Regions from separate parts of the Methylocystis heyeri genome, predicted to be linked through region 1. Evidence: riboswitches for the same ligand, from Rfam matches in the RefSeq annotation. Region 1 holds a riboswitch; the other holds the start of a gene.
What was found. A riboswitch is a leader RNA that binds a small molecule or an ion and turns the genes downstream of it on or off. The one in region 1 is predicted to bind thiamine pyrophosphate.
Positions count from the first base shown of each region.

Region 2: linked by a shared signal. The riboswitch ahead of thiC (phosphomethylpyrimidine synthase ThiC) and the one ahead of H2LOC_RS13270 (FAD-dependent oxidoreductase) in region 1 are both predicted to bind thiamine pyrophosphate.

Region 1 covers NZ_CP046052.1:2,905,216-2,912,483, reverse strand. Annotated here, with positions in the region: gene H2LOC_RS13280 (thiazole synthase) at 1-694, opposite strand, end outside; gene thiS (sulfur carrier protein ThiS) at 698-895, opposite strand; gene H2LOC_RS13270 (FAD-dependent oxidoreductase) at 879-1,874, opposite strand; TPP riboswitch at 1,913-2,047, opposite strand; gene H2LOC_RS13265 (hypothetical protein) at 2,177-2,392, opposite strand; gene H2LOC_RS13260 (bifunctional diguanylate cyclase/phosphodiesterase) at 2,504-5,656, opposite strand; gene ffh (signal recognition particle protein) at 6,154-7,268, shown strand, end outside.
Region 2 covers NZ_CP046052.1:424,641-431,908, reverse strand. Annotated here, with positions in the region: gene purB (adenylosuccinate lyase) at 1-1,208, opposite strand, end outside; gene H2LOC_RS01865 (Uma2 family endonuclease) at 1,344-1,904, shown strand; gene H2LOC_RS01860 (hypothetical protein) at 1,897-2,709, opposite strand; gene thiC (phosphomethylpyrimidine synthase ThiC) at 2,749-4,587, opposite strand; TPP riboswitch at 4,666-4,759, opposite strand; gene H2LOC_RS01850 (OmpP1/FadL family transporter) at 4,994-6,418, shown strand; gene H2LOC_RS01845 (Mrp/NBP35 family ATP-binding protein) at 6,531-7,268, opposite strand, start outside.

The sequences.
Region 1 (7,268 bases):
CCGCTTCGATTGAAAGCGCAAAGGCGCGGGCCATCGTCGCCGGATCGCCGGCCCGTGCGACCGCCGTGTTGAGCAAAATGGCGTCGTAGCCCAGCTCCATCGCGGCCGCGGCGTGGGAGGGCGCGCCGATCCCCGCGTCGACGATCAGGGGGGCCTCGGGAAAGCGGGCTCTCAAAGCGCGCAGGCCGTAAGGGTTGTTGAGCCCGCGCCCGGAGCCTATCGGGGCCGCCCAGGGCATCAGCACCCGGCAGCCGGCGCCGAGCAGCTTTTCCGCGAGGACGAGGTCTTCGGTCATATAGGGAAAGACCCGAAAGCCCTCGGCGGAAAGACTGCGGGCCGCTTCCACCAGCCCGAAGGGATCGGGCTGAAGCGTGTCCTCGTCGCCGATGACCTCGAGCTTGATCCAGTCGCAGCCGAAAACCTCGCGCGCCATCTGCGCCGTGGTGATCGCCTCTTTGGCGGTGCGGCAACCGGCGGTGTTCGGCAGGACCTTCGCGCCCGACTCGCGGACGAGGTCCCAAAAGCTTCGGCCCGCGCGCGAGCCGCCCGCCTCGCGGCGCAGGGAAATGGTCACTATCTCGGCTCCCGAGGCCTTGATCGAATCGGCGAGAATCGCCGGGGAAGGGTAGCGCGCCGTGCCGAGCAGCAGCCGCGAGGCGAATTTTTCACCATAGAGGGTCAGCGGATCGTCCAACGCTCAGCCTCCCTGTTTCGGAGCGAGAATTTCCACTGCGTCGCCTTGCTTCAGCCGGGCATCGGCGCGGTCTTTCGCGCGCACGAAGTCCAGATTGAGGGCCGTGCCGACCAGCTGATCCCCATAGCCGAGTTCGGCCAGCAGCTCTTCGAGCGTGGCGGCGGCGACCTCGCGCTCTTCGCCGTTAATCCGAATCTGCATCGCAGACCTCCGGAAACCATGCGTCTTCGAGAACCACCCGGGCGGCGCGGCGCGCGAGCGCCGGCGCGAGCAAAAAGCCGTGGCGATAGAGTCCGTTGATATAGAGAGCGCGGCCCCGCCGCGTAAGACGCGGGAGATTGTCGGGATAAGCGGGCCGCACGTCCGAGCCCATTTCGACGATTTCGGCTTCGGCGAAGGCCGGGTGAATGGCGAAAGCGGAATTCACCAGCTCGACCACCGATCTTGCCGTGACGCGCGCGGCCTCCTCGTTTTCGATCATCGTCGCGCCGATCATGAAGATTCCGTTTCCGCGCGGAACGACATAGACCGGCCGGCGCGGATGGAGCATGCGCACCGGGCGAGAGAGTTTCAGCTCCTCGCTGCGCAGCACCAGCATCTCGCCCTTGACGCCCCGCAGCCGGGCGAGCTGGTCCCGGGCGGAAAAGCCCCGGCAGTCGATGGTCCAGTCCGCTCCGCCGCGCGGCTCGGCGCCGAAGCGCAAGGTTACGTTGGCCAGATGCGCCAGCCGTTCGCCGAGCGCGGCCATGGCCGCTCGCGGATCGAGATGCGCCTCTGTCGGAAAATAGAGCGCGCTCTCGAATCGTCCTTCGAGGTCCGGCTCCAGCCGCGCGAGGCCGGCGGCGTCGAGCGCCTCGAAGTTTCTGGTGCGCCGCGAAAAATCCCGCAGCTCGGCGGGCTCGCGGGGCGGGGCGACGACGAGGCTGCCGCGGATCGTCGCAAGGCCGAGGTCCGCCCAGAAGTCGATCGCTTCCGCGCCGAGTTCGGCCACGATGGGCTCGGCCGTCTCCAGCTCGCACCAGGGAGCGATCATGCCGCCGGCGAAGCGCGAACATCCCATGCCGGCCTGAGGCCGGGTCTCGACCAGCTCGATCTCGACGCCGCGTTCGGCGCCCTGGCGCGCAAGCTCGAAGGCGGCGGTCAGGCCGGCGACGCCTGCGCCCAAAATTTCAATGCGCATGACGAAGCGCTTGCCCGCCGAGCGGGCGCTGGTCGATTCTTCGGGGCATTCTTCCTCCCTACGCCAGTATGAGCTGGATCAGGTTATAAGGGTCGCCGCGCCGCGCCGCCTATGGCGCATTCTCGGCCTCTCAGCCCCAAACGTCGCCGGGCGGGGCTCCCCTGGCGTCTTTCAGCATAGAGTGTTTTCGGGCGAAGTGGGAACCGCTTCGCGTGAAGAAAACGCGGTTCAATTTGAACCGGAAAGACTCTAGCGCCGCGGACCGGGCGGGTTCAAGCCGCAACAAGGTCGCGGATTGCGGGTTACGACCGCTCGGCGCTTCTGCGCTCTTTGCGCTTGGCGATGATTTCGTCCGGGGTTTCCCTGACCCGGGCGTAGCCTTCATCGCCGGAATCGGCCCGGAACCAGATCTCCGCGCCTCCTTCGAACGACCATATGGAGCTGGCCCGGTTCAGATTCACATAGACGATCTGGTTGGGCTTGCCCTGCGGGGTCAATTTGACCCATTCCGAGCTCATCTGCGTCTCCGTCGCCTGGGTGGAACATAGCTTTGGAGATTGGCCGCTCGGGACGGGCGTCAAGGGCCGTCGTGGCTGCGAGGGTCGGCCTGAAACTAAACCGAACGCGCCCTAGCAGGAGGCCCCGGATGCGAGAACGAAGTCGAGGAAGTCTTTTTCCGGCAACGGCTCCGCATAGAGGAATCCCTGCGCCAGATTGCAGCCGCCCGCAGCCAGTAAATCCGCCTGTTCGCGGGTCTCGACGCCTTCGGCGATAAGTTCGATGCCGAGCCGCTTCGCCATGGCGATGATGGCTTCTACAATGGCGCGGTCATGCTCGTCTTCGACGATGTCGCGGACGAAGGAACGATCGATCTTGAGATAGTCGATGTCGAATTTCTTAAGATAGGACAGCGCCGAATAGCCGGTGCCGAAATCGTCGAGCGATACGGCGACGCCGAGCGCGCGCAACTGCTTCAATTGCGCAAGAACTTCCGGCTGGTTTTCGAGCAGCAGACCTTCGGTGATTTCAACGCCGAGCAGTTCGCCGGGAATGGCGTTGTCGATCAGGTGCTGCACCCAAGGGGCCACGCCGTCGCGGCCGAAAAACTGGCGGGGCGAACGGTTGACGCTGATGCGCGGATGTCCGCAGGCCGGCGCGCCGGCGCATTTGCTCCAGCTTAGGGCGACGCGCGCGGCCTCTTTGAACACGAAATCCCCGATCTCGTGGATCAGGCCGCCGGTCTCCGCGATCGGAATAAATTCAGACGGCGAGATCACGCCCTGCACGGGATGGCTCCAGCGCGCCAAAGCTTCGGCCTTGACGATGCGCCCCGTCTTTACGTCGATGATCGGCTGGTAATGTACCGAAATCTGGCCCTGGTTCAATCCATGGCGCAGATCATGAACCATCTGATTGTCGCCTCTTATCTTGCTTCGCGCCTGCGAACCAAAGAAGACGAATTGATTGCGCCCCGACGCCTTGGCGAAATACATCGCCTGATCGGCGTAGCGAAGCAGCATGTCGGCGTCGTCGCTGTCGTCGGCGGGGTAGAGACTGACGCCGACCGACGCCGAAAGGGAAAAGCAATTGCCGTCGATTGCGATAGGGCTGTTGATGACATCCAGCAGGCGACGAAGCGTGTTCTCGCATTCCCGCGTATCGCCGACCCCAATCAGAAGCGCGACGAATTCATCGCCGCCGATGCGCGCGACCATATCCCCCGCGCGCAAGGTCCGAGACAAACGCTCACCGACGTCGATCAGAACCTGGTCGCCGATCCCGTGGCCGTGATTGTCGTTGATCGGCTTGAAGCCGTCGAGGTCGAAATAGAGCACCGCCAGCATGTCGCCGGAACTTTTCGCCTGGGCGATCGCCCGCGTCAGCCTGTCGGTCAGAAGCCGCCGGTTCGGAAGTCCGGTGAGCGCATCGTGATGCGCGATGTGCTGAAGATATTCTTCATGCGCTTTGAGCTGGCTGACGTCGGAAAAAATTCCGACGTAGTGTTTCACCTTGCCCGCTTCGTCGCGCACGGCTTCGATGTGAAGGTTTTCGACAAAGAGATCGCCGTTCTTGCGACGGTTGGTCAACTCGCCGTTCCACGAGCCCTCGGCGAGCAGAGTCGACCACATGCTCTGATAGAACGCCGTGTCCTGGGCGCCGGATGAAAGCAGGCTGGGTCGTTTGCCCAGAACCTCGTCGCGATCATAGCCGCTGATGGTGGTGAAGGCTGGATTGGCGTCGAGAATGCGCCCGGCCGGATCGGTAATGAGAATGCCTTCGCGCGCGGTCCCGAACACGCTGGCCGCCATGCGCAGCTGAGTGTCTATCCCGCGTTTGGCGGTGACATTGCGCGAAACGGTGAGGATGCCGCTCACTTTGCCGTCGGAGCCGAACTCCGGCACGCCGCGCACTTCGACGGCGCCCAGGCTCCCATCGGGGCGGATCCAGTTGACTTCCCACTCTCTGGGTTCGGCGGAATCCCTGACGTCCGCCAGTTGCGCCTGAAACGCCGCTGCGCCTTCGGGGCCGTTCGGCGCGGACCAGAGTTCGACCGGCGTTTTGCCCAGCAGCGACTGGGTTGGGATGCCGGTGAGCGTCTCATGGGAGCGGGTCAAAAAAGTGCGGCGGAAATCGCTGTCGTAGCGAACCACCATATCCGGCAAATTCTCTGCGAGGCTGCGAAAGGTTTGCTCGCCCAGCCGCAATTGCCGATCGCTCTCCGAACGCTCCAGCTCCGCCGCGGCGCGCGGCGCGACGAGTTGCAGGATTTGCGTCGCGGCCGCAGGATCGGCGAGGGGCGACGTGTCCATGACCGCGATCAAGCCGAGCGGTTTTCCGGTCGAATCCCACAAAGGCGCGCCCGCATAGCTCTCGACGCCCATCTCGACGAGCAGTCTGTCTTTTGGGAAGAGCTCCTGCACGCCGGAAGGATAGCAACAGGTCCGCTTGGCGGCGACCCCTTCGCAAGGCGTGCCCGCCAGCTCATAGCTCACATTGGGAGCGATGTCGCCTTTGGCGTAAAACGCGATGGTTTCGGCGACGCCCGAATTTGCCGACAACAGATCGATCACGACATAGGCGACGCCGAGCGCTTCGCCGATATGACGCGCGAGCGCAGCAAGAAAATTAGGCTCGCCGGGATCGGCGATGAAACGCAGCGTGTTCTCCATACGCTTGCGCGCGGTGATGTCGTGCGCCAGGGCGACGATGTGTTTTTCGCCGTTCGTTTCGAAAACGGCGCCTTTGACCTCCACCGGAAATATCCGTCCGTCCTTGGCGCGATGCCTTGTTTCCAGGGCGAAATCGCCTGGCGGCGTCAATAGTTTTTCGATCGCCTCGTGCGTCACGTCTGGATCGATGTCCAGCGGCGTCATTCCGAGAAGTTCCTCGCGGCTGTATCCGAGCGAGCGGCAAGCGGCGGCGTTCACGATAATGAAGCGAGTCCGGCTATCGGTCACGAACAATGCTTCGGACGATTGCTCGCAAGCGCTCTGGAGGAGCGTCAACTCGAAATCGGCCAATTGGCGCGCCGTGATGTCCTTGCCTATGGGGACGATCGGCGCAGGCTCGACGCCTGGAACGTGGGCGGCTGCGGATTCACAACGCTCTCCGCACTTCGTCAGCAGACCGGGATCGCAGGCGTTCGGCGCGGGCTCGCCGGCCGCGCGCGAATAGAGGATACTGCCGTCACGGCCGAGGAAATCCGACGAACTCTCCGCAACGCTCAAGAATTTTTGCTCATGCAAAGTCGGTGAGGATTTCGGCGGCTGGTCCGGCAGCATGATCAATAGGTCTCGTTTAAAGCGATATTGTCGCAGTGCGCCCCGGCTCCGATGCGGTTTGCGAAGGCCAACAAGTTACGTTATTTAGTTGAGATAGAAATATCAATATTTTGCGCGAAGAACGCGCGCCCAAAGTAAAATAAGGGTTATCCGGGTTGGAGACTCATGAACGTCGGCGTCTCACATTACGGCGCTTGGCGCTCGCAATGCTGCTTTTACTATATTTTTGTGAGGCGGAGCCGTTGCGATTCGCGAGTTCAACCCGCGAGCGATTGAGAAATGGTGGTTTGGTCTCGAAGATGCTGAACCCGCTCCACCCCATTGACTCGGGCCGCCCTGCTGCGTAAACCTCTCCCAAAATCTCGCAAGAGGTGCTCAAACAAAACCTGCGTCGCCCAAGGGAGCGCAGGCCCACGTCCGGCGGCGCGTCGCGCTCCCGGGCGCGTTTTGCTTTGAGCGATCCTGTTTCGCCCGCCGGCCGGGCAAAGGAGAACAGCATGTTCGAGAGCCTTTCCGATAAGCTCTCCGGCATTTTCGACAAGCTCACGCGGCGCGGCTCGCTCACCGAAGCCGACGTCGAAGAAGCTTTGCGCGAGGTCCGCCGCGCTTTGCTCGACGCCGACGTCGCGCTCGACGTGGTGCGCTCCTTCTCCGACAAGGTGCAGAATCGCGCCGTCGGCGCCAATGTGATCAAGTCGATCTCCCCCGGCCAGATGGTCATCAAGATCGTCAACGACGTTCTGGTCGAGACCCTGGGCGAGACCGCCGAGCCGCTCAACACCGAAGAACGCCCGCCCGTCATCATCATGATGGTCGGCCTGCAGGGCGCCGGCAAAACCACCACGACGGCCAAGATCGCCAAGCGCCTCAAGGAGCGCAACAAGAAGCGGGTGCTGATGGCCTCGCTCGACGTCAAGCGCCCGGCCGCGCAGGAACAGCTCGCCATTCTCGGCCGTCAGGTCGAGGTCGACACCCTCCCCATCGTCCCCAATCAGACGCCCTTGCAGATCGCCCGCCGTGCGGCCGAGGCGGCGCGGCTCGAAGGCTATGACGTCGTTCTGCTCGACACCGCGGGCCGCACCCATATCGACGAGCCCCTCATGCAGGAGATGGCGGACATCAAGTCCTACGCCAGCCCGCATGAAATCCTGCTCGTCGCCGACGCTCTCACCGGCCAGGACGCGGTCAATCTCGCCAAGAACTTCGACGCCCGCGTCGGCATCACCGGCATCGTCCTCACCCGCATGGACGGCGACGGGCGCGGCGGCGCTGCGCTCTCGATGCGCCACGTCACCGGCAAGCCGATCAAGCTGATCGCCACCGGCGAGAAAATGGACGCGCTGGACGAATTCGCCCCCAAGCGCATCGCCGACCGCATTCTCGGCATGGGCGACATCGTGGCGCTGGTGGAGAAGGCCGCCGCCACGATCGACCAGCAGGAGGCCGAACGCGCCGCCATGCGCATGGCCAAGGGCAAGTTCGATCTGCAGGACCTTTGCGATCAGCTCGCCATGGCCGAGAAAATGGGCGGCCTCACCGGAATCATGGGCCTTTTGCCCGGCGTCGCCAAGATGAAGGACCAGCTCGCGTCCGCCAATATCGACGACAGGAT
Region 2 (7,268 bases), 2.1 Mb from region 1:
CTCACGTCCTTGTCGGCGCCGAGCAGCGTGCGGAACTCCCCTTCGCCGCGCCAGACCGGCATGGCGTTGCGCTGAACCATGGCATAGGCGTCCTCGCGCGAGACGCCCTTTTGGGTAAGCGCCAGCAGCACGCGCTGCGAATGGACGAGTCCGCCCAGCCGGTCGAGATTCTTCTGCATGTTCTCGGGATAGATCAGGAGATTCTCGATCACGCCGGTGAGGCGGACCAGCGCGAAATCCAGCGTCACGGTCGCGTCGGGGCCGATCATGCGCTCGACTGAGGAATGGGAAATGTCGCGCTCGTGCCAGAGCGCCACATCCTCCATGGCCGGCAGCGCCATGCCGCGCACCAGCCGGGCGAGGCCGGTCAGATTCTCGGTCAGCACCGGGTTCCGCTTATGCGGCATGGCGGAGGAGCCCTTTTGGCCGGCGGAGAAATATTCCTCGGCCTCCAGCACCTCGGTGCGCTGCAAATGGCGGATCTCTATCGCCAGCCGCTCGATGCTGGAGGCGACGACCCCCAGCGTGGCGAAGAAAGCCGCATGGCGGTCACGCGGGATCACCTGGGTCGAGACGGGCTCGACCGCGAGGCCGAGCTTTGCGGCGACATGCTCCTCGACCCGCGGGTCGATATTGGCGAAGGTCCCGACCGCGCCGGAAATAGCGCAGACCGCGACCTCCTTGCGGGCGGAAACCAGGCGTTCGCGGGCGCGGGTAAATTCGGCGTAGGCCTGGGCCAGCTTGAGCCCGAAAGTCACCGGCTCGGCGTGAATGCCATGCGAGCGGCCGATGGTCGGGGTGTCTTTATGCTCGAAGGCGCGCTTCTTGATCGCGGCCAGCAGAGCGTCAACGTCGGCGATGAGAAGATCGGCGGCGCGGGTGAGCTGGACCGAAAGGCAGGTGTCGAGCACGTCCGAGCTGGTCATGCCCTGATGCACGAAACGCGAGTCGGGCCCGATGAATTCAGCCAAATGGGTGAGAAAGGCGATGACGTCATGCTTGGTGACGCGCTCGATCTCGTCGATGCGGTCCACGTCAAAGGTGACGCCTCCGGCCTTGTCCCAGATCGCCTTGGCGCTTTCCTTCGGGATGACGCCCAATTCGGCGAGAGCGTCGCAGGCATGGGCCTCGATCTCAAACCAGATCCGAAACCGCGTCTGCGGCTCCCAGATGTCGGTCATGGCCTTGCGGGAATAGCGCGGGATCATGGGCGTCGGCCTCAAACTAGCGAAAACAGGAGAACCGCGGCCCTAACATGCGCGTCCGGCGGATGTCCAGTTGGGGCGGGTGCGGCCGCCCCGAACTCATGGCCGCCGGCCGCCCGATCATCTACGATTATGCCGATGAGCGCCCAGCCGCCGACGCCGCCTCATATGACCGTCGACGAGTTCCTCGTCTGGGCGAGCGAGCGGCCGGGGCGCCATGAGCTGATCAATGGCGAGGTCGTGTCCCAGTCCGCCGAGCGCGCCGCGCATTGGAAGGTCAAGCTCGCGGTTCATGTCGCTCTGCTCAACGCGGTCCGCGCCGGCGGCCTTAACTGCCATGTCGTGCCCGACGGGGCCACGGTGAGGATCGACGACGCCACCGCTTATGAGCCCAACGCGCTGGTCTATTGCGGCGAGGAGGCGGCGCCTTCCGCGCTCACGGTGGATAATCCCGTCATTATCGTCGAGGTGCTTTCCCCCTCGACCGGGCGCATGGATCGCGCGCGCAAGCTCGCCGATTATTTTCGCCTGCCCAGCCTCGCGCATTATCTGATTGTCGACTCGAACGAGCCACTCGTCATCCACCATCGCCGGCAGGAAGGCTGCGATATCCTCACCCGCATCATCCGCGAGGGCGCGACCTTGCTCGACCCGCCGGGGTTGGAGGTGGTGGTGGCGGAGATTTACGGTGCTAGCTAACCGCATCTATTTTATTTTTGGACGCCACATGTGAGGCGAACAGCTTAATCGCCGATACTTCGATGAAATGAATAATATTCGAGGTGCGAGAACCACGAATTATCATACCGGCTAGGCCAACGAAAAAGCCATTGCCATCGACACCGAGATAGAACACGGTGCCGCCGCTCATCCCATCCGCGTCGAAAGATCCTCGCCGGGACATCGTTAAGCGATGGACATGCGGGGCATTGCTCGGCCCGTCGTAAAACCCCGTAGTCTGCATACAACGCGCATGCACATGAGTGTTTTCGCCAGAGTCTTCATCAAACCCGATGTCCTGAAATTCCGTGGGGTATCCATAAACAATGAAAACCCGCTCTCTACCAGGCTTCCATATTTCCGACTCCTGAATATCAAAGAATTCGCTCCTAAGACTTGGGATTTCATACGACTCTACCGGGAAATTAAACGATCGGACATCAATAAGTTCGTCATATTCTATCTGCTGAGATGCCTCAGCGATTACCATCGAATTACCTGTTATGATCCACTCCCTGTTGTAAGACGGCCAAATCCCGATCTGATCAGGATTAAAGCTTCCAATCTGATGCCCACAACAAAAGAGCAAGCAGCGTTTTTCAAACGCCACTGCGGTGGAGCTGCCAGGATATCCGTAACCCATATCCGTTACCCCAACTATCTTTTTACAATGACGGTGCAGCGTGGTTTCCACTGAGCGCGGCGAGCACCAAAGGCGGCCGATCCGGACCGCCTTACCGGCGAGGTACTCGTCAAAGCTCAAGAGCCTTAAAGGGTGGTTCAAGTGCGCCTCTTCAAGCCAATCAAAAGATTTCCGCGTTAACTACTCCCCCGCCTCCACATAAATCTCGGCGCCTTTTTCCAAAAACTCCGCGCTTTTGTCGGCCATGCCCTGTTCGCGCTCGGCGATGGCGGCGGCCTCCTCGCGCAAGTCGCGGGTGATCTGCATCGAGCAGAATTTCGGCCCGCACATCGAGCAGAAATGCGCGACCTTATGGGCCTCTTTCGGCATCGTCTCGTCGTGGTATTTGCGCGCGGTGTCGGGATCGAGCCCGATGTCGAACTGATCGGTCCAGCGGAAGTCGAATCTCGCCCGGCTCATGGCGTTGTCGCGCTCGATCGCGGCGGGATGGCCCTTGGCGAGATCGGCCGCGTGAGCGGCGATGCGATAGGTAATCACCCCGGTCTTGACGTCGTCGCGGTCGGGCAGGCCGAGATGTTCCTTGGGCGTGACATAGCAGAGCATCGCCGTGCCGAACCAGCCGATCATGGCGGCGCCGATGCCGGAGGTGATGTGGTCATAGCCCGGCGCGATGTCGGTCACGAGCGGTCCAAGCGTATAGAAAGGCGCCTCGCCACAGACGGCGAGCTGCTTGTCCATATTGGCTTTGATCTTGTGCATCGGCACATGGCCGGGGCCTTCGATCATGACCTGGCAGCCCTTGTCCCAGGCGACCTTGGTGAGTTCGCCCAGCGTCTCGAGCTCGGCGAATTGCGCCGCGTCATTGGCGTCGGCGTTGGAGCCGGGCCGCAACCCGTCGCCGAGCGAGAACGAAACGTCATAGCGGCGCATGATGTCGCAGATGTCGCCGAAACGCTCGTAGAGGAAGCTCTCCCTGTGCCTGGAGAGGCACCAGCGCGCCATGATCGAGCCGCCGCGCGAAACAATGCCGGTGACGCGATTGGCGGTGAGCGGCACATGGGCGAGGCGCACGCCGGCGTGGATGGTGAAATAATCCACCCCCTGCTCGGCCTGCTCGATCAGCGTGTCCTTGAACACCTCCCAATCGAGCTTGGTCGCGTCGCCTCCAACCTTCTCCAGCGCCTGATAGATCGGCACGGTGCCGATCGGCGCGCTGGCGTTGCGGATGATCCAGTCGCGAATATTATGGATATTGCGGCCGGTGGAGAGGTCCATGACGGTGTCCGCGCCCCAGCGGATCGACCACACCATCTTTTCGACCTCCTCCGCCACGGAGGAAGTCACGGCCGAATTGCCGATATTGGCGTTGATCTTGACCAGGAAATTGCGCCCGATGATCACCGGCTCGAGCTCGGGGTGGTTGATGTTGGCCGGAATGATCGCCCGGCCCCGCGCCACCTCGTCGCGCACGAATTCCGACGTCACGAATTGCGGGATCGAGGCCCCGAAGCTCTCACCGTCGGCGATGCGCGCCGCGGCGTTTTCGAAAGCGCGCTCGCGGCAGAGATTCTCGCGATGCGCGACATAGACCATTTCCTGCGTGACGATTCCGGCCCGGGCGAATTCGAGCTGGGTGACCGGCCCGGCGCCCGTCCCACGATAAATCGCGCGGGGAGCCGGGCATGGCGGAACGAGATATTCGCCGCTGGCGAAGCCGTTATCCTCGGGCTTTACCGTCCTGCCCTGGTAGTTCTCCAGCCCCTCGCGGGCCGCGAGCCAGGGCCGCGCAGCAGGCAGGCCCGCCGCAAGATCCGGAGTGAACTCAGCGCAGCCATAAGGGCCGGATGAATCGTAGATGCGCAGCGGCGGCTCCCCCGAGGAGGGCTCGAAAGCGATCTCACGATAGGGAACGCGGACCTCCGGAAAGCCCGCAGGCGACGCATAAAGCTTCCGGGAGCGCCCGATCGGACCGGTCGTGACGCTGACCGGCTTTGGGGAATGTTTGTCTTGCGCATTCATGATCTGGCTCCGGTAATCTCGAGGCGGGCGCAGTAGCGGAGAATGCGGCGATGATCCGCGAGCCGATCCCGGCTCTTGATTGGATCGCACTGGCATTCCCTCCGCCGGCATTACCCGGATCAGGTTCTATGGGTCCTTCTCAGCCGCCGCGGCGGCGCCCCTCGCCATTTGGTGAAAGCTAGTGGTTTGTCGGCCCGCTCGCAAGCCGGACCAGCCCGAATAGGCTTTATCACGCCCATGTAATGCGGAAACATAGATGTGGCAAATACGTGACATTCGGGACAAAAAGCGGCGACTGAGCTCCAAACCCTGCTCGAATCAGGAAGTTTTTGTTACGCTCGCGGCTAGACTAGGATCGGCCTGTGCGTGCATGGGCGCAGTCACAACTTCAGCATAGGTCATCCCGATGAGTCAGGATTTTCGGCGCGCGCTCGTGGTTTCGCTGTCGGTGGCTTGCATTTTACCGGCCGAAGCCGGCCTTGCGGCGGAGGGAATAGAGCTCATCGGCTATGGCGCGCGGCAGAAGGCCCTGGCCGGCTCCGACGTCGCCGATTCCAAAGACGCCATGTCGATGGCCGTGAATCCCGCCGGCATCGTCGGCATGGAACGCCAATATCAGTTCGGCATCAGCGCCCTTCTGCCCGATCGCGGCTATCAGGCCAGCGGTCCGCTCTCCGTGGTCGCGCCGGGGGATGTCAGAAGCGGACGTCCGATCTTCCCTGTTCCCAACAACGCCAATGTCCAGCCGATCGACGCCGAATCCGCCTGGGGCACGGTCTCCTACGGCAATGGCGGCATCAACACCGCTTATGACTGGGGGCATTACAAGCCCCCGATTTACGCGCCGTCGCTCTCGGTGGGCCCCTTCAAGCTCGCCGGTCCGCTCGTCAGCCCCTCCCTGGGCGGTCCGCTCGGCGGAGGTTTCGCCGGCATCGACCTCCAGCAGCAGTTTTTCAGCGTGGTCTACGCCCGCAAATTCGGTCCCGTGACCATCGGCTTCGCCCCGACCCTGGCCGGCCAGGCGTTGAACGTTCAGGGCCTCAAGACGCTCGCCCCCTATTCCTGGGATCCCTACCACCTGTCGGACAATGGATACGACTATTCGGTCGGCGGCGGCATACGCCTAGGCCTCCAATACGAAATCACCAAGGAGCTGCGTCTCGGCGTGGCGGGCTCGACGCCGATGTTCATGACCCAGTTCGGCAAATATGCGGGCGCCATCGCCAATCACGGTAAAATGGACATCCCCGCCGAGGTCAGCGTCGGCCTCGCCTATGACATTCTCCCCAATGTCACGGTGATGGTGGATTGGAAGCACATCTTCTATTCGGCGGTTCCCGCCCTCGGGAATCCGACTTTCCCGATTTTTTACGGCACGCTCGGAACCTACGGCGGGCTCGGATTCGGCTGGCGCGACACCGACGCGGAAGCCTTCGGCGTCGAGTGGCGGGCGACGAAAGACCTGACCTTGCGGCTGGGCTATAATCACACCAGCCCCATGATCGGATCGCAGGACGTCACGCTCAATATCCTCGCGCCGGCGATCAGCGAACATCACATCGCGGGCGGCTTCAAATATGATCTGACCAAGAATTCGTCGATCGACTTCGCGACGGTCTATGCGTTCAAGAATTCGGTCAGCGGGCCTGAGAACGTGCCCTTCGCCCGTTTCGCATACAGCACGCCTTTCGGATCGGTTCCGGTGGCCGTGCCGCCGCATTACGCCGCCGGCACGAACATCACCGATTCGCTCAGCGGCCTCGAATTTTCGGTGAGCTATACCTATAAATTCGACCTCGGCGACAACTCCTTCATCCCGACCCATTTCTGACGCATCCGCCTCGCAGCGAAGCCGGATAGGAGCGTCCGAGCTGTGCGTGCGAGGAACCGAAGCGGGACGCATATGGAGCGCCCTCGGCCTTCGCGCCGAGGGCGTTTCCAATTCAACCTTTCACGATCGTCGGCGCCGCGCGCTTCGTCTGGGTTTCGAGCAGCGTTTTCACCTTGGCCGCCAGATTGAGATAGATCGCCGCATGCTCGCCCTGCGGATCGGCGCCGACCACGGGGCGTCCCGCGTCCGAGGTCTCGCGAATGGCGATATCGAGCGGAACTTCGCCGAGGAACGGCACGCCGAGCTTTTCGGCGTCGTGACGGGCGCCGCCATGGGCGAAGATCTCCGACCGCCCGCCGCAGTGCGGACAGAGAAAATAACTCATGTTCTCCACGATCCCGAGGATCGGCGCCTCGACCCGCTGAAACATGCTCACCGCCCGGCGAGCGTCGATCAACGCGATATCCTGAGGCGTCGAGACGACGACAGCGCCGCTCATGGGAACCTGCTGCGCGAGCGTGAGCTGCACGTCGCCGGTGCCGGGCGGCATGTCGATGACCAGCGCGTCGAGCGGGCCCCAGGCGACGTCGCCGAGCATTTGCGTCAGGGCCTGCGAGACCATCGGTCCCCGCCATACCATCGGCACGTCTTCCTCGACCAGGAAGCCGATCGACATGACCTTGACCCCATAGGCCTCATGGGGAATCATTTTGCCGTCCGCGACCTCGGGCTTGCCGTGCAATCCGAACAGGCGCGGCGCCGAAGGGCCGTAGATGTCGGCGTCGAGCAGGCCGACGCGCCAACCCTGCGCGGCGAGGCCGAGGGCGAGATTGGCCGAAGTCGTCGATTT